3 regions of the Gordonia sp. CNJ-863 genome follow, and region 1 is predicted to be linked to each of the others. Evidence: riboswitches for the same ligand, from Rfam matches in the RefSeq annotation. Region 1 holds a riboswitch; each other region holds the start of a gene.

Region 1 (5,935 bases):
GCTGCCCTCGCAGACCGTCGCGTGGTACGTAGGAAGGCTCGTGCCCCGGAAGGTGATGTCGATTCGACAGGGTATGTCCCTGCCCTGGGCGCCGAAGACGCGCGCCGACCACTTCACCCTGGGTGCGAACGGTCTGCTGTAACGATTCGGGCCGAGTTCGCTGCCGAGAGAATTCTCCACCGACATCCTGATACTGGGGAGCACGCCGAGGAGGGGCGCCGACAGGCTTCCGGAGTCGTTGCCGGGCAACGGCAACCCGGGAGCGGCGGAAGCGGGCGACGTGATCATGGTGGCGGCGGCTGCCACGGTCAATGCGGTTATTCCCGATGTGCGTCTCATTTTCGAACTCCTACTCGAACCGAATGGTGCGGCGAAACGTATGTTGCGGCAGCAATGCCCTCGACCGACTGGAATCACGGTACGTGGACGATGTCCGATTTGCGTCATCTGGTCGAAGGTATTTCACCTCTGATAACAAACCGGCTGGATCATTCGCGCTCGTGGGGGGGTGCTCAGCCGAGCCAGTCGTTGCCGCCTAGTCCGAGTTGCCGGACGTCGAGGGTGGGCGTGATCCCCGACGCCGGCGCGAGGTCATGTGCCTCGAGGACCGACCGCAGTGTCTCGGCGGCGTCGATGTTGAGCGGGCTCGACACCCACATCGCGTAGGGGAGGTTCACGAAGCGGTTCTCGCGCACCGCCTTCAGATTGCGGCTGGCGGGGTTGGTGCGCAGAGCGTCGATCTTCTGCTCCACGGACTGGCCGGGATAGTCGACGAAGACGATCAGATCGGGGTCGGCGGTGGCGATCCGTTCCCAGCTCACCGCGGTCCAGGTGTCCTCGACATCCTCGGTCGCGTTGCGCGCGCCCGCCGCGTCGATGATGCCCTGCGGGCCACCGAAGGAGCCCGACGAGAAGATGGTGTCGGAGACGCTGTCGAAGACGAAGACCGTCGGTTTCGATGCCGGTTGCGGTGCAGCACGGAGTTTTTCGAGGCGGTCGGAGATGTCGTCGGCGACCGTCGCGCCCTGCTCGGGATTGCCGGCGATGGTGCCGATGTTGCGCAGGTCGGTGTCGAGCGCGACCCATGGGTCCATCGTGCCGCGCTGAGCCTGGCCGTCGACCTGACGGCACGCCTCCGACAGCTGATACACGTCGATCCCATGGGAGGCCAGGATCTCCGGGGTGATGCCGCGGGACTCGCTCATGCCGTAGTTGTAGCCGGCGTAGAGGACCTGCGGTTTGGCGCCGACGATGTTCTCGAGGGTGGGCTGCTCGGTGGCGACCTCGTCGAGCGTGTCGACCTGTGGGCCGTATTCGAGTCGGAGAACGTCCTTGTCGCGGGCGAGCGCACTCACGGCGACGATCTTGTCACGGGCGCCCGCCGCCAGCGCGATCGCGATCATCCCGCCGTCGTTGACGAACAGGCGATCGAGAGGCTGGTCGAAGGTGACCTCGGCGCCACAGTTGGTGACGGTGACGCGGTCGGTTGCGACGGCGCCGGACTCGGTGCCGCAGCCCGCTGCGATGCCCAGGACGACGGCGAGCGTGGCGTATCGGGTGATGTTGTGTCTCATCGGTTTTCCTTGGTGGCGTAGACCTGCGGTGCAGGAGAGGTGGGGGAGTCGAGCAGCAGATGGGGGAGGCCGGTCTCGGGGTGTGGCACGACGGTGCCGGACACATCGAAGACCGACGCCAGCAGCGGCGGGGTCAGCACCTCGACCGGTGGGCCGTGTGCGGTGACGCCGCCGTCGGAAATGACGGCGACGGAGTCGAAGTGGCGGAGGACGAGGTCGAGGTCGTGCATCGCGGCGATCACAGTCGCCTCGAGGTCGTCGAGGACCTGCATCAACCGCAGTCGCCAGGCCGCGTCGAGATGATTCGTCGGCTCGTCGAGCACAAGGATCGGCGTCTGCTGTGCGATTGCGCGGGCGAGCACGACGCGGTGCCGTTCACCGCCGGACAGCTGCGTACACGAACGGTGTTCCCAACCGCCCAGTCCCACCTGCTCCAGCGCGGACCGGACGATCGCGTGGTCGTCGGAGTTACGTATGGCCCAGGCGGATCGGTACGGCGTGCGTCCCAGGCCCACCGCTTCGGCGACCGTGAGTTCGGCCGACGGGTGTTCATCCTGACCGACCACCGCGATCGACAGCGCGCGACGCCGAGCGGGAAGACGATCGAGATCGTCGTCGCCCAACCGGATTCGTCCCTCGGCCGGTTGTTCGAGACCGCACAGTGTCCGCAGCAACGTGGTCTTGCCCGCCCCGTTGGGTCCGACGATGGCGAGGCGGGTTCCGGCAGGGACGTCGAGATCCACCTCGCGCAGTATCGGGCGGCCACTTCGACGGCAACTGATGGCGTTCGCGCGCAGGGACATCGAGCGCTGCACGGCGCCCATCAGGCTTCGCCGCCGAACCCGTACTGGCGCCGTCCCATCAGGAACAGGAAGATCGGTGCGCCGATCAGTCCGGTGACGATGCCCAGCGGCATCTCGCGGGGTGACGCGGCCACTCGTGAGATGACGTCGACCCACACCAGGAACAGTGCACCGCCGCAGACCGCTACGGGAATCATCGCGCGGTGCGTCGCACCGACGAGCAGGCGTGCCGCGTGCGGGACGATCAAGCCCACGAATCCGATTCCACCCGCGACTGCGACCAGAACGCCGACCAGGATTCCCTGGACCGCGAACAGCGCGTTTCGCATGGCGCGCACCGGAACCCCGAGGGATGTCGCGGTGTCGGTCCCGGCTGCGTAGGCGTCGAGCCAGGAGTGGATCGCGAGCATGGCGAGCACCGTGACCACGACGACAACCCCGGCGATCTGCACTTTCGCCCAGGTCGCGCCGGCGACGCTGCCCAACATCCAGAACATCACGTTGTCGGCGGCATGCGGGTCGGCCGCGGTGAAGACCAGCAGTGAGGACAGCGCCAGGAACGCCGACGACAGGACCACTCCGGAGAGGATCAGGCGTAGGGCGGTCAGTCCGCCCTGCGCCCGGGCGACGGCGTACACGGTGACCGAGGCCGCGAGGGCGCCGATCAGCGCGCCGCCGGACAAAGCCCAGACACCCAGGGCGGCAAACGATCCTAGAGTGATGACCGCCGTCGCACCCACCGCGGCGCCGGCCGACACGCCCAGCAGGTACGGCTCGGCGAGCGGGTTGCGGACGAGGGCCTGCATGACGGCGCCGGCGAGCGCCAGACCGGCGCCGACGATCGCCGCGAGAACCGAACGCGGCAAACGGAGATCCCAGATGATCACGGAGTGGGCGGCGTCGAGCTCGTCGCCTCGCAGGCGCCCGGCGACGGTTCGCCAGACATCGCCGAGGGGGATGGTCTCGGCACCGAAAGCGGTGGCGATCGCGATGCTCACCAAGGTGAGCGCGAGAAGGATCAGGGCAAGGGGCAACGACGGGAGTCGCCGTACCGACATGGCGGTGGCGATCATCGTCGTGCCGTCGGGAGGACGGGACACGTGTGGAACTGCCTTTGGTCTGGGCATCTGTGCGCGAGACGCCGGGTGGACTCGACGAGAACGGCAGGTATTCGGACTCGGGTTCGTCCGAACCCGACGCCTTCCCGGGTTGCCCCAGTGGCCTGATGTCGGGTCCGTCCCCCATACCGCTGCGCGCCAGTCCTGGATTCGCACCAGGTTCCCTGGCACCCGCCTGTGCAGGTGCGACCGCTCTCACCGGTGAGGTTAGCAATACGGACACGGAGCTCTCACCGACCCGTCTCCAAGTCGTCGGGCGAGGGATGCCCGGAGGTCTTAGGCTGGGCGCTGACAGGCAACGGACAGGTGCGAATCGAACCGAGGCGAACGGTGATCCGATGGACGGACGACCCACGAAACTGGCGATCATCGGGGCGGGCGCGGTCGGCACCGCGATCGCCTACTCGGCGCTGATCCGCGGGGTCGCGCGCACGGTCGCGTTGCTGGACATCAAGGCCGCCAAGGTCACCGCCGAGGTGCTCGACCTGTCCCACGGTCTGGAGTTCGTACCGCGCGCCGACATCATCGGCTCCAACGACGTGTCGGTGTGCGCCGACGCCGACGTCGTCGTGTTCACCGCCGGAGCCAAGCAGAAGCCGGGACAGTCCCGACTCGAATTAGCCGAGGCCACAATCGGTTTGACGCGCGCCATCCTGCCGGATGTGCTCGAGGTGGCACCGAACGCGATCTACCTGATGGTGACCAACCCGGTGGACGTCGTCACCCATGCGGCGCAGAAGATCACCGGCCTGCCGCCGAATCAGCTGTTCGGGTCGGGAACCGTGCTGGATTCGTCGCGGCTGCGGTTCCTCGTCGCGCAGCACTGCGGGGTAGCGGTGCAGAGTGTGCACTCGTATGTCGTCGGCGAGCACGGTGACAGCGAGATACCGCTGTGGTCGTCGGCGACGATCGGTGGCGTGCCGCTGACGTCGTGGACGCCGCTACCTGGGCGTCGGGAGATGGATGCCGTTGCACGGGAGCGTATCCGGGACGAGGTCGTGCACGCCGCCTACGCCATCATCGAGGGCAAGGGGGCCACCAACTACGCCATCGGCCTCGCCGCCACCCGTATCGTCGAAGCCGTTCTGAACGACGAACACCGGGTGCTCCCGGTGTCCACGGTCGCCTCCGGATTCCCCGGGCTCGATGATGTGTGTCTCTCCCTGCCGACCGTCGTCGACCGCGGTGGTGCGCAGACGCGCCTCGAGGTGCCGCTGTCGCCGGACGAGGAAGCCGGTCTGCTCGCCTCGGCGGAGACGCTACGCCGGATGCAGGCGCGATTCGGGTTGTAGGGGCAGGCACTGTCCATCGGGTGGACCAATCTCGGTGCTCGATGCCGGTGCGGCATCCTCGCCGGGGTAGTTTCACCTGGTCACATCGGTGGAAGAGAAGGTTCGACGATGAGTGGTTCGCGGAAGACGGTTCTGGGTTTTGTCGCTGCGGCGTCGATGGCGATCGCGCCGCTGATGGTGGCGGCACCTGCATCGGCGGCGACCGACTACGCCAACTGCGCGGCACTCAACGCCGACTACCCGCACGGCGTCGGCGAGCCCGGCGCCGTCGACTCGACCTCCGGCACGCCGGTTACGAACTTCACCGTCGACCAGGCCCTCTACGACGCCAACGACGAGAGCGACCGCGACAAGGACGGCATCGCCTGCGAGCAGAACTGACCCTTCGGTCACACACTGTGCGTGAGGGTCTCCGACCTGGCTTTTTCTGCTCGCCTGCAGTCCGATGGAACCGATCGGGCGCGCAGATAGTCTGAACTACATGCGCGACGACAAGCTGCTCACCCGGATCTCCGCCCTCCTGCGGCAGGCGGAGAACACCGACAACGAGCATGAGGCCGAGACGTTCATGCAGGCCGCACAACGCCTTGCCACGGCGTCGTCGATCGATCTCGCCGTGGCCCGCGCGCACGATCCGGCCGCGCGTAAGCAGGTCACCCCGATCTCGCGGCAGATCAAGATCGGCGAGCCGGGTAAGCGTGGCCTGCGCACCTACGTGCAATTGTTCGTGGCGATCACCATGGCCAACGACGTGACCGTCGACGTCGCGAGCAACTCGACCTTCGTCCTCGCCTACGGGTACGAGGCCGACATCGACGCCTGCGAGGCGCTCTACACGTCGCTGATCATCCAGATGGTCGCGGCGAGCGATGCCTATCTGCGGTCGGGGGCGTACAAGGGCGAGACCTTCGCGCGGGTCGTCACCAAGGGCAGCGGCTGGCGAGCGCGGCGGGTGATCGAGGAGAAGCCGCTGTCGCCGATCACTGCGCGACTCAACTTCCAGTCGGCCTTCGCCGAACGCATCGGCAAACGTCTCACCGAGGCCCGCGACGCCGCCCGCGAAGAAGCACTCGCCGCCGAACGGCGCTCGGGTGAGCCGGAACGCTCGACGGCGCTGGCCCTGCGCAACAAGGAACTCGAGGTCACCG
Region 2 (5,935 bases), on a different contig from region 1:
CGGCACCTCAGCCGGATTCACCTCCGCCGCCGGCAGCACACGCTCGACGGTGGTCGACGCCCGTTCGACGTAGAAGGCCTCGTCGAGGCGGCCGGCCTCGCGCAACGCCTCCCGCACCCGTTCGAAGGTGCGGCCCAGTTTCATCACCACGATGGCGTCGGCCGAACGGAAGCGGAACAGCAGCTCTTCCGTCGATGCCGTACCCGGGACGACCGTCAAGGTCTCGTCGCCCTCCACCAGCGGAACACCGGTGGCCGCCGACGCCGCGCTCACCGACGTCACACCCGGCACGATCTCCGCATCGAAGTGCGGGGACAGCCGCTTGTGCATGTGCATGTAGGAGCTGTAGAAGAGCGGATCCCCCTCGGCGAGAAGGACGACGTCCCGGCCCGCGCGCAGGTGGACGGCGAGCCGTTCCGCGCTCTCGGCGTAGAAGTCGTCGAGTGCACCCTGATACCCGCCGGGATGGTCGGTGGTCTCGGTGGTGACCGGGTACATGAGACGCTCTTCGGTCTGGTCTTCGCGCAGATAGGGTTCGGCGACCGACCGCGCGATGCTGTTGCCGTGGCGCGCACAGTGATACGCGACCACGTCGGCGGTGCTGATCACCCGCGCGGCCTTGACCGTCATCAGTTCGCTGTCGCCGGGCCCGAGGCCGATTCCCCAGAGCTTGCCGGGCCGCTGATCATCGTTGACTGCAGGCACATTCACTCCTGAGGGGTGGCGAGCGCGTTGACGGCGGCGGCGGTGATCGCCGACCCACCACGACGACCGGTGACGGTGATGAACTCGAGATCGGTGCGGGCAGCGAGGGCCTCGCACGACTCCGCGGCGCCGACGAAACCGACGGGCGCGCCGACGATTGCGGCCGGGCGGGGTGCACCCTCGTCGATCATGTCGAGCAGGGCGAACAACGCGGTCGGGGCATTGCCGATCGCGACGACCGCGCCATCGAGGCGTGGCAACCAGAACTGCAGGGCAGCAGCGGTTCTCGTGGTGCCCATCTCCTCGGCCAGAGCGGGGAGACCCGGTTCGGAGAGATGGCACAGCACCTCGTTGTCGGCGGGCAGACGCTTGCGGGTGATGCCGGACGCCACCATCGACGCGTCGCAGAGGATCGGTGCTCCGGCCTCGAGTGCCCCGCGGGCCGCGCGTACGACGCCGGGCGTCGCGATGACGTCGCGTGTGAGATCGGTCTGTCCGCAGGCGTGGATCATCCGGACGACCACGGTCGACACGTCGGAGCCGAAGGCGGACAAGTCCGACTCGGCCCGAATCGTCGCAAAGGACTGGCGGTAGATCGCGGCGCCGTCGCGCAGGTACTCGGTCATGATGCGCACGAGCCTAGCGGCGACGGCGGTCGTACCCGCCGTCGGGCGTGGCCTGCACCGACAGGTGTGTGCCGGCGGGGGAGCCGCAGCGACGCTCACACCCCACCCAGTGTTCGCGATCGCCTACCGGGAGGCCGGCCTCGACATGGGCGAGCAGGTCCTTGCGCACCGGGGCGTTGGCCGATCCGCAGCCCGGGGCGCCCACACAACAGCTGAGCCGTGCCCACGGCGAGTTCGCGTCGAAGATCAGGCCCATCGGTGCGAGCACCCGCACCACGGTCTCGGCAACGCCTTCACCGAGGTCACAGATCAGGATCTCCCGGTCCGGGGTGAAGACCACCGGCGACTCCACCGCGCCGATGAACTCGGCGAGGCGCGCGGGCAGGCGGCCGAGTTCGACGACCGAGCCGAGCAGCACCGATCCGTCGTCCTGGTCGAACCAGCCCACGATCGGCTCCACCGGGGCCGCTACGTCGTCTTCGTCGGATTCGACGGTGGGGGCCAGGTTCTCGGCGACGAGCCGCTCCAGGCGGTGGCGGTCCTCGGCGCCGAGATCGCGGACGCGCCAGGCGCCGGGCGCCACCGCGTTCAGACCGGCGGCCACCGAGATGAGTGCCTCGACGATCCCGGGCACCCCTCCGACCGATCCGACCGCGACGCCGCCGACCAGGATGTCGGCGACCACAGGTTCGGCCGAGCGCGCCACGGCACACGCGTCGGCGCCTCGGCGCCGGATGTCGCCGCGACCGTCGTCGACCCCGAACAGGAAGCGTCCCGAGATCGAGGTGGCCGCGGGATCGGCGCGCAGCGCGTCGTCGAGTGCCGCTGTCAGCGGACCTGCGTCGATGACACCGCCGATGCGGCCGGTCAGCGGGCTGACCTCGATGTTCCGGACCTTGTCGTGCGACGAGCTGGGCGCGAGGCCGGCGCTCACCACGGCGTCGGCCACGGCCTCGACGTCGGTGATCCCGCGCAGTTGCAGGTTCCCGCGCGCGGTGAGCTCGAGGAAGCCGTCGGCGTGAGCAGCCGCAGCCTGGGCGAGGGTGGTGAGCTGATCAGCGCGGATCCGGCCTCCGGGAAGCCGGATCCGGGCCAGTGCGCCGTCCTTCGCCTCGTGCGTGCTGAACACGCCGGGGCAACGATCCGCGGATTCCCGGATCGCCGTGCCGGGAGCGGGTTCGGCCGCTTCAGTCATCCCACCAGCCTACGACCGGACCAGGTGACGACTCCGCCGACCGGTCGCCGTAGGCTGAGACCCAACCGCGAGCGGGCTGAAGCCGGTGAGATTCCGGCGCGGTCGCGCCACTGTGAAGGGTCCCGGTAGACGCCGGTGCCCCAGCCAGACCAGTCCCTCGCACACACCCGACACTCCGGGCGCGACAACCCGGCGAGGAGACACGATGATCCTGCTGTTCTCGACCTCGGACACCGATCTGCTGACCGCGGCGGCCGCCGGCGAGGCGAACCCGGAAGTGGGGTTCCGCGGCGCGAATCCCGCACGACTGCTCATCGACGAGATCCCGGCACTGGCCGCCGACGCCGACCTGATCGTCGTCCGCATCCTCGGTGGAACGCGTGCCTGGGAAGAGGGACTCGCCGCGGTCGAGGCGACCGGCAAACCGCTGGTGGTGTGTTCCGGCGAGCAGCAACCGGACCCGGACCTGATGGCCCATTCGACGGTGCCGGCCGGTGTGGCCGCCCAGGCCCACGACTACCTCGCCGCCGGCGGCGTCGCGAACATCGTCAACCTGCATCATTTCCTCTCCGACACCGTGCTGTTCACCGGATACGGCTTCGAGCCGCCGCAGCAGACCCCGGCGTGGGGAATCCTGGAGCGCGCGCAGCGGGAGAATTCCGATGCACCGACCATCGCGGTGCTCTACTACCGCGCCCAGCACCTCGCCGGGAACACCCGCTACATCGACGCGCTCTGCAGCGCCATCGAGGAGCGAGGCGCCCGGGCGCTGCCGATCTTCTGTGCGTCCCTGCGTACCGCTCCCGACGACCTGATCGAGCTGCTCGGCACGGTCGACGCTCTCGTGGTCACGGTCCTGGCGGCCGGCGGCGCGACCCCGGCGACCGCATCGGCCGGCGGCGACGACGAGGCGTGGAACATCGAACGGCTTGCCGCACTCGACATCCCGATCCTGCAGGGCCTGTGCCTCACGGGTTCCCGGGCGGACTGGGAGGCGAGCGACGACGGTCTCTCACCGCTCGATGTCGCAACGCAGGTGGCGGTGCCGGAGTTCGACGGCCGGATCATCACCGTCCCGTTCTCCTTCAAGGAATTCGACGACGACGGCCTTCCCTGGTATCGGCCGGATCCCGAGCGCTGCGCCCGCGTGGCGGGCATCGCGGTGTCGCATGCACAGCTGCGCCGAACTCCGGCCGCCGACAAGCGCATCGCCGTCATGCTGTCGGCGTATCCCACGAAGCACGCCCGCATCGGCAACGCCGTCGGCCTCGACACCCCTCGGAGTCTGCTGCGTCTGCTCTCGGCCCTGCGCGCGGCCGGTTACGACATCGGACCGGAATCCGGTCCCGGTGCGATACCCGGTTTGGCAGAAGACGATTCGGATGCGCTGATCCACGAGATCATCGCGACGGGCGGTCAGGACCCGGATTGGCTGACCGAGGAAACCCTCGCCGCCAACCCGATCCGCCTGCCCGCCGCGGAGTACCGCGACTGGTTCGAGACGCTGCCGGAAGAACTGCGCAACGGCGTCGTCGAACACTGGGGCGAGGCACCCGGCGAGCTGTTCGTCGACCGGTCGAACAATCCCGACGGCGACATCGTCATCGCTGCACTGACTTTCGGCAACATCGCGATCATGGTGCAGCCGCCGCGCGGGTTCGGCGAGAACCCGGTGGCGATCTACCACGACCCCGACCTGCCGCCGTCGCATCACTATCTGGCGTCCTACCGGTGGATCGCCGCCCGACACGCAACGGGGCAGGCCGGTTTCGGTGCGGACGCGATCGTGCACGTCGGAAAGCACGGCAACCTCGAATGGCTGCCGGGCAAGAACCTCGGCATGTCCGCCAACTGCGGAACCGACGCCGCCCTGGGCGATCTCCCGCTCATCTACCCGTTCCTCGTCAACGACCCGGGGGAGGGGACCCAGGCCAAGCGCCGGGCCCACGCGGTGCTCGTCGATCACCTGATCCCGCCGATGGCGCGCGCCGAGTCCTACGGCGACATCGCCCGCCTCGAGCAGCTGCTCGACGAACACGCGAACATCTCCGCCCTCGACCCGGCGAAGCTTCCGGCGATCCGCCAGCAGATCTGGACGCTGCTCACCGCGGCGAAGATGGACCACGACCTCGGACTGACCGAACGCCCGGACGAAGAGGTCTTCGACGACATGCTCCTGCACGTCGACGGCTGGCTGTGCGAGATCAAGGACGTCCAGATCCGCGACGGCCTCCACGTCCTCGGCGAGGCCCCCCGCGACGACGCCGAGGTCGACCTCGTCCTCGCGATGCTGCGCGCCCGTCAGCTGTGGGGCGGAACGTCGGCGTTGCCCGGACTCCGTGAGGCACTGGGCCTTGTCGAGGACGGCACCGCCGAACGCGGGACCGTCGACACCGTCGAGGCGCAGGCCCGTGAACTCGTCGCCGCATGTGCCAAGGACGACTGGTCGGAGGCTGCCGTCGCCGAGGCCACCGCCGGATTGCCCGACGCGGTCGCCGACGTCCTGCGTTTCGCCGCCGGCGAAGTCGTCCCGCGTCTGCGGCAGACCACGGGGGAGGTGCCTCGCGTGCTGCACGCCCTCGACGGCGGCTTCATCCCCGCCGGCCCCAGTGGCTCTCCGCTGCGCGGACTGATCAACGTGCTGCCGACCGGCCGCAACTTCTACTCCGTCGACCCGAAGGCCGTGCCTTCGCGGCTGGCGTGGGAGACCGGACGCGCGATGGCCGACTCACTGCTGGAACGCTATGTCGCCGACCACGGCCACCACCCGGCGTCGGTCGGCCTGTCGGTGTGGGGGACCAGCGCGATGCGCACGTCCGGTGACGACGTCGCCGAGGTCCTCGCACTGCTCGGCGTCATGCCGGTGTGGGACGAGATGTCACGCCGCGTCGTCGATCTCGAACTCATCGACCTCGCCGAACTGGGCCGTCCGCGTATCGACGTCACGGTCCGGATCTCCGGGTTCTTCCGCGACGCCTTCCCCCACGTGGTGGCGATGCTCGACGACGCGGTCGCCCTCGCCGCCTCAGCCGACGAGCCCGACGACCAGAACTTCGTCGCCGCCCACGTCCGCTCCTCGATGGCCGATCACGGCGACCGTCGCCGCGCCGTCACCCGGGTCTTCGGTTCCAAGCCCGGAACCTACGGCGCAGGGATCCTGCAGCTCATCGACTCCCGCGACTGGCGCAGCGACGAGGACTTGGCTCGGGTCTACACCGAGTGGGGCGGCTACGCCTACGGGCGCGGACTCGACGGCGTGCCCGCGGTCGACGACATGCGCGCGGCCTACAAGCGGATCGCGGTGGCCGCGAAGAACACCGACACCCGCGAACACGACATCGCCGACTCCGACGACTACTTCCAGTACCACGGCGGCATGGTCGCGACCGTCCGCGCGCTCACCGGAACG
Region 3 (5,935 bases), on a different contig from region 1:
ACTCCAGACACGAAGAGAAATACCGGAAACCTACGATTTGCCCGATTTGACGAATGCGACCGGAAACGAGCTTCGTCGCCACCGGATACGCGCGGTACCCACCTGCTGACATCGCCACCTCTTTCCTCGAAGGACTGGGCGAGTCACGTCGCATTGTCGACCGCCGGGCGCACGGTCACATCCGAATGCGCCGAACCGGGCCCAGAATTGCGCCGGTCCGCAATCGGGCCGTGAAAAAACGGCCCCGGCAGAGCTGCCGGGGCCGTCACCTCTCCCGGTGCATCAGCCGCGCAGCAGCCCCTTGGCGACGTGGGTCACCTGGATCTCGTTGCTGCCGGCGTAGATCATGAGCGACTTGGCATCTCGCGCGAGCTGCTCGACGCGGTACTCGGCCATGTAGCCGTTGCCGCCGAAGAGCTGGACGGCCTCCATCGCGACATCGGTGGCGGCCTTCGACGAGTAGAGCTTCATCGCCGACGCCTCCGACAGGCTCAGCGGCTTACCCGCCTTGCCGCGCTCGATCGCGCTGAAGAGCATGTTCTGCACGTTGATCCGGGCGATCTCCATCTCGGCGAGCTTGAGCTGGATGAGCTGGAACTGGGCGATCTCCTGACCCCACAGCTTGCGCGTCTTGGCGTAGTCGATCGACAGTCGTTGTGCCTCGTTGATGATGCCCAGCGAGAGCGCGGCGATGCCGACGCGTTCGGCGGTGAACCCAGCCTTGGCGCCTTCGGAGCCGCGCGAATCCTCACCGGTGTCCTCGGTCTCGCCGAGCAGACGGTCCTTGCCGACCCGGACGTTGTCGAAGAACAGCTCACCGGTCGGCGAGCTCATCATGCCCATCTTCTTGAACGGCTTGCCCTGCGTCAGGCCCGGCATCCCCTTGTCGAGGACGAAGGACAGCACCTTGCGGTCACGCATGGGGGTGCCGCTGCCGTCGTCGAGCTTCGCGAACACGACGATGGTGTCGGCGTACGGGCCGTTGGTGATGAACGTCTTCTGGCCGTTCAGGATGTAGTCGTCACCGTCGCGGCGGACGGTGGTCTTCATGCCGCCGAGAGCGTCGGAGCCCGAATCGGGTTCGGTGATCGCCCAGGCGCCGACCTTCTCCATGGTGACCAGCTCGGGCAGCCAGCGCTTCTTCTGGGCGAGCGTGCCCTTGCCCCGGATCGTCGAGGCGGTCAGGCCCATGCTCACACCGAGCGAGGCGACGAGGCCCAGGCACACACCGGCAAGCTCGATGTTGACCATCATGAACATCGAACCGCCCATGCCACCACCCTCGCCGGACGATTTCTTCTTCTCCCCGTTGGCCTCTGCCTCGAGTTCCTTTTCCAGCGCGTCCTTGGCCATCGCGTCGACCCCGAAGGTCGACAGCAGCTTGCGGGTGATGTCGTACGGAGGCAGCACGCCGGACTCGAGCTCGTCGAGATGTGGCCGGATCTCCTTGTCGATGAACGCGCGCAGCGCATCCCGCACCATCAGATCTTCATCGGACCACTCGAACATCGTCACTCTCCCCAGACAGTGCCCGCCGGGGGCGAACACGTTTCAGTTTTGCCGACTCAACTGTGTCAGGAGTCACTCACGATGTCTAGGTACGTCCGCCCGATTCTGTTTCTTCAGGGCGAATTCTCAGGGGCGGCCAGTGGTAGCAGGCCGCCGGCCGGACCTCGCACCGGAAGTATCCCGTGGCGTCGTCGCACAGAAGTGCCTGCGCGACGGGCATGGCCACGACGATCGACGCCCCGACGGTGATCGTGCGGTCGCGCCAGTCGTGCACCCGTCGCACGAACGCCTCGACACTCTCGCCGCCATGGGGCCGGGCCGCCGGATCGGTGAAGAAGGCCGCGAGCTCGCGTGGATCGATGTCCTCGGGCGCCGATCCCGCCCAGTTCCCGACATCGAGCGTGCGAAGCGCGTCGTCGACCTCGACCCGACCACCCAGGAGCCGGGCGCTCTCGAGTGTCGCGGGCTCGGGCCCGCAGAAGGACACCGGCCCGACGAGGGACGCGGCGAGCGCTTCGACGTCACGGCGGCCGCGGTCGTCCAGCGACGCGTCACCGCCGAAGCGCACCGATCGATTGGGACCGGTGCGCCCGGCGGTGATGATCTGCACAGGAATGGCAGTGCGCGGTCAGCTCTGCACGGCGTCGACCGTCGGCGACGTGCTGGAGCTCTTCGACCGCGCCATCGCGCCGAGGATCAGCGCGAAGGTCACCGTCAGCACCGTCCAGAGGATCACCTGGTTGGTGATCGTGTACACGCGGAAGTCGGCGACGACGTCCGCCGGGAAGCCGGGGAACACGATCTGGCCGGCGTCGGTGCGCACCGGCTCGGGCACCTCGTCGAACGACGGCAGCAGCGCGATGGTGACGCCGACCGCGATCACGTACGCGGCACCGCCCACGACGGCCGACACCAGTCCGCCGATCCTCGGCCGCAACCACAGCGCGAGTGCGACGGCCACGATCATCAGCACGACCGACGCGATCGTGACGGTCAGGAATGCACCCGTCCGTTCCCCGATCGTGTCGTCGTCCCCGACCGCAGGCGGGTTGGCCGGGTAGGCGAAGAACGGAACACCGAAGACGGCGACGAAACCGATCGCGCCGAGCGCCCCGGCGACGGCGCGGGCATCGGTGGCCGGATACCGGTTGCCGAGGTAACTCCACAGCACGGTGAAGGCGACCCCGAAGAACGCGCCCATGCACAGGGCGAACACCAGGTTTCCGACGCCGGCGCCCAGATTCTCCTGCATGGCGCGGGTGAAGACCTCGCCGCCGTCGCCGTGCGAATGGCCGCCGACCGTATGTGCCAGCGCCTCTTCGGCTTCCGAGCGTTCACCCTCGTAGTCGACGGCCTTCGACACCACGGGTTCGAGGTAGAACCGTGCGAAGACGAACGAGATGATGCCGGCGATCAGGCCCGAGAGCAGACCTGCGCCGATGAGTTTCTTCTCCATGTGAACTTGTCCCTACGTTGTGAGAGTCAGGCCGACGCAGTGCGGTGAACGCTCAGTGGCAGGGAAAGCCGAGGAAGTGGCGGGAGTCGTGCACGAACTCGTGCACATAGGTGTTCTCCCCGAAGACCGACACGACACCTTGGTCGTAGCCGAGGAAGTAGTAGGCGAGCCCGGCCAGGAGGACCGTGAGGCTCAGCCAGAGCGCTGCGCTCGCGACCGACAGGTTCGGTACCGAAATCGCACGGGTGGGTGACTTGACTGCTTCGGCCGTACGGGGAGACGTCATGGGATTGTCCTTTCGCCGATCTCGCGTCGGTGAGTGTGTCGGATCTTTTGGCGCCGGCACGGCATCCTGACTCACGTCTTCCCCAGGCGCCGTCGAAATCCTCGACCGCGTCCGGCGTTGTCGTTCACAGTGGCGCGACCGCTCCGGATTCTCACCGGATTCCCCGTACAGGCGTGTATCGACTGTATACCCAGACCTGTCGCACATGTGAGACATAGTGGAGAGATGCCCCGCCCCTCGGTTCTCGATCGCTTCACCGCCCCCACCCGGCGATGGTTCACCGGAGCGTTCACCAAGCCGACCGCGGCCCAGAAAGGCGCCTGGACCTCGATCGCCGACGGCGCGAACACCCTGGTCATCGCCCCGACCGGGTCCGGCAAGACGCTCGCGGCATTCCTCTGGGCGCTCGACCGGCTGGCCGCCGACGCCGCCACCCGCCGTCCGGGCACGAAGGTCGTCTACATCTCGCCGCTGAAGGCGCTCGCCGTCGACGTGGAGCGCAATCTACGCGCGCCCCTCACCGGGATCACCCGTGCGGCGCAGGAATTGGACCTGCCCGAACCGAACATAACGGTCGGTGTCCGGTCCGGCGACACCTCGGCCGCTGACCGCCGCGCTCTGGTGAAGACCCCGCCCGACATCCTGATCACCACGCCCGAGTCGCTCTACCTGATGCTGACCTCCGCGGCCCGGGAGAGCCTCACGAATGTCGAGGCGATCATCGTCGACGAGGTCCATGCGGTCGCCGCCACCAAACGCGGCACACATCTGGCCCTGACCCTCGAGCGCCTCGACGAGCTGCTCGAGAAGCCCGCCCAACGGATAGGCCTGTCGGCGACCGTGCGGCCTCCCGAGGTCGTCGCCGGGTACCTGTCCGGCTCGGCGCCCTGCCAGGTCGTCAAGCCCAAGGCCGACAAGACCTTCGATCTCCGCGTCGACGTGCCGGTCGAGGACATGGCGAACATCCCGCCGGCACCCGGCCCGGACGGCGCCGACCCGGCCGAGCTCGACGACGCATTCTCCCCCACGGCCGGTTCGCTGTGGCCGTACGTGGAGGCGTCGATCGTCGACCAGATCGAGGCCAACCGGGCGACGATCGTGTTCGCGAACTCCCGTCGGCTCGCCGAGAAGCTGACCGCGCGGCTCAACGAGATCCACGCCGAGCGGCAGGGTGTCACGCCCGAGCCCACCGCCAACCCGACGGTCGCGGGCGGGGCTCCCGCGTGCGTGATGGGCAGCGGGGCGAGTTCCGGCGCCGAGGCGGTCCTCGCGCGGGCACACCACGGTTCGGTGAGCAAGGAGCAGCGCGCGCAGATCGAGGACGACCTCAAGGCCGGTCGCCTGTCCTGCGTCGTGGCGACCAGCTCGCTCGAACTCGGTATCGACATGGGTGCGGTGGATCTCGTGATCCAGGTGGAGGCCCCGCCGTCGGTGGCCAGCGGCCTGCAGCGCATCGGCCGCGCCGGCCATCAGGTGGGCGAGATCAGCCAGGGCATCCTCTATCCCAAACACCGCACCGATCTGCTGCACTGCACGGTCACCGTCGGGCGCATGCTCGACGGTGCGATCGAGGAGATCAAGGTTCCCCAGAATCCCCTCGACATCCTCGCGCAGCAGACCATCGCGGCCGCCGCCGTCGACGATCTCGAGGTCGACCACTGGTACGAGGTCGTTCGCCGGGCGGCTCCCTACCGCGACCTCGGACGCGGGGTCTTCGACGCCACCCTCGATCTCATCGCCGGGCGGTTCCCCTCAGACGAGTTCGCCGAACTCCGGCCGCGGGTCAACTGGGACCGCGACGCGGGCGTGATCACCGGCCGCCGTGGCGCCCAACGACTCGCCGTCACCTCCGGCGGGTCGATCCCCGATCGCGGACTGTTCGGCGTCTTCATGGTCGGCGAGAAGTCCACGCGCGTGGGCGAACTCGACGAGGAGATGGTGTACGAGTCGCGGGTCGGCGATGTCTTCGCCCTCGGCGCGACGAGCTGGCGCATCGAGGACATCACCCACGACCGCGTCCTGGTGTCGCCGGCCTTCGGGCAGCCCGGCAGGCTGCCGTTCTGGATCGGCGACGCGATCGGACGTCCCGCCGAACTCGGTGCGGCGATCGGCGCGTTCACCGGGGCCATCGCCGATCCCGGGAAACTCGACGCCCATGCCGAGAGGCTCGGACTCACCGAGAACGCCCGCACCAACCTGGCCACGCTCATCGCCGAACAGCGCGAGGCGACCGGTCACCTCCCCACCGACCGGACGCTCGTCGTCGAACGGTTCCGCGACGAACTCGGCGACTGGCGCGTCATCCTGCACTCCCCCTATGGCTTGCGTGTCCACGCGCCGTGGGCGAGCGCCATCTCCCAACGACTCCTCGCGACACTGGGTATCGAGGGCGCCACCACCGCCTCCGACGACGGCATCATCCTGCGTCTGCCCGACACCGACGACGCACCCCCGGGTGCCGACGTCTTCCTCCTCGATCCCGACGAGGTCGAACAGCTCGTGACCGACGGTCTCGCCGACTCGTCGATGTTCGCCTCGCGGTTCCGCGAATGTGCCGCGCGCGCACTGCTCCTGCCGCGGCGCGATCCCGGCCGGCGCGCGCCGCTGTGGCAGCAGCGGCAGCGCAGCGCCCAATTGCTCTCCGTCGCATCCAAGTTCCCGGACTTCCCGATCGTCCTCGAAGC

What was found. Region 1 has a riboswitch for cobalamin ahead of BJF87_RS08905 (iron ABC transporter permease). Riboswitches for the same ligand answer to the same signal wherever they lie in the genome.
Region 2: it holds a riboswitch for cobalamin, as region 1 does, so the genes downstream of both, cobN (cobaltochelatase subunit CobN) here and BJF87_RS08905 (iron ABC transporter permease) in region 1, are expected to answer to the same signal.
Region 3: it holds a riboswitch for cobalamin, as region 1 does, so the genes downstream of both, BJF87_RS07535 (CbtB domain-containing protein) here and BJF87_RS08905 (iron ABC transporter permease) in region 1, are expected to answer to the same signal.

The regions. Positions count from the first base shown of each region.
Region 1 covers NZ_MKKG01000013.1:64,971-70,905, reverse strand. Annotated here, with positions in the region: gene BJF87_RS08920 (hypothetical protein) at 1-339, opposite strand, end outside; gene BJF87_RS08915 (ABC transporter substrate-binding protein) at 513-1,574, opposite strand; gene BJF87_RS08910 (ABC transporter ATP-binding protein) at 1,571-2,398, opposite strand; gene BJF87_RS08905 (iron ABC transporter permease) at 2,398-3,450, opposite strand; cobalamin riboswitch at 3,522-3,704, opposite strand; gene BJF87_RS08900 (L-lactate dehydrogenase) at 3,834-4,787, shown strand; gene BJF87_RS08895 (excalibur calcium-binding domain-containing protein) at 4,896-5,168, shown strand; gene BJF87_RS08890 (DUF2786 domain-containing protein) at 5,269-5,935, shown strand, end outside.
Region 2 covers NZ_MKKG01000022.1:47,760-53,694, reverse strand. Annotated here, with positions in the region: gene BJF87_RS12135 (precorrin-2 C(20)-methyltransferase) at 1-705, opposite strand, end outside; gene BJF87_RS12130 (precorrin-8X methylmutase) at 708-1,331, opposite strand; gene BJF87_RS12125 (precorrin-3B synthase) at 1,345-2,526, opposite strand; cobalamin riboswitch at 2,551-2,678, shown strand; gene cobN (cobaltochelatase subunit CobN) at 2,639-5,935, shown strand, end outside.
Region 3 covers NZ_MKKG01000011.1:356,828-362,762, reverse strand. Annotated here, with positions in the region: gene BJF87_RS07550 (acyl-CoA dehydrogenase family protein) at 283-1,509, opposite strand; gene BJF87_RS07545 (histidine phosphatase family protein) at 1,595-2,119, opposite strand; gene BJF87_RS07540 (CbtA family protein) at 2,138-2,965, opposite strand; gene BJF87_RS07535 (CbtB domain-containing protein) at 3,018-3,251, opposite strand; cobalamin riboswitch at 3,289-3,449, opposite strand; gene BJF87_RS07530 (ATP-dependent helicase) at 3,477-5,935, shown strand, end outside.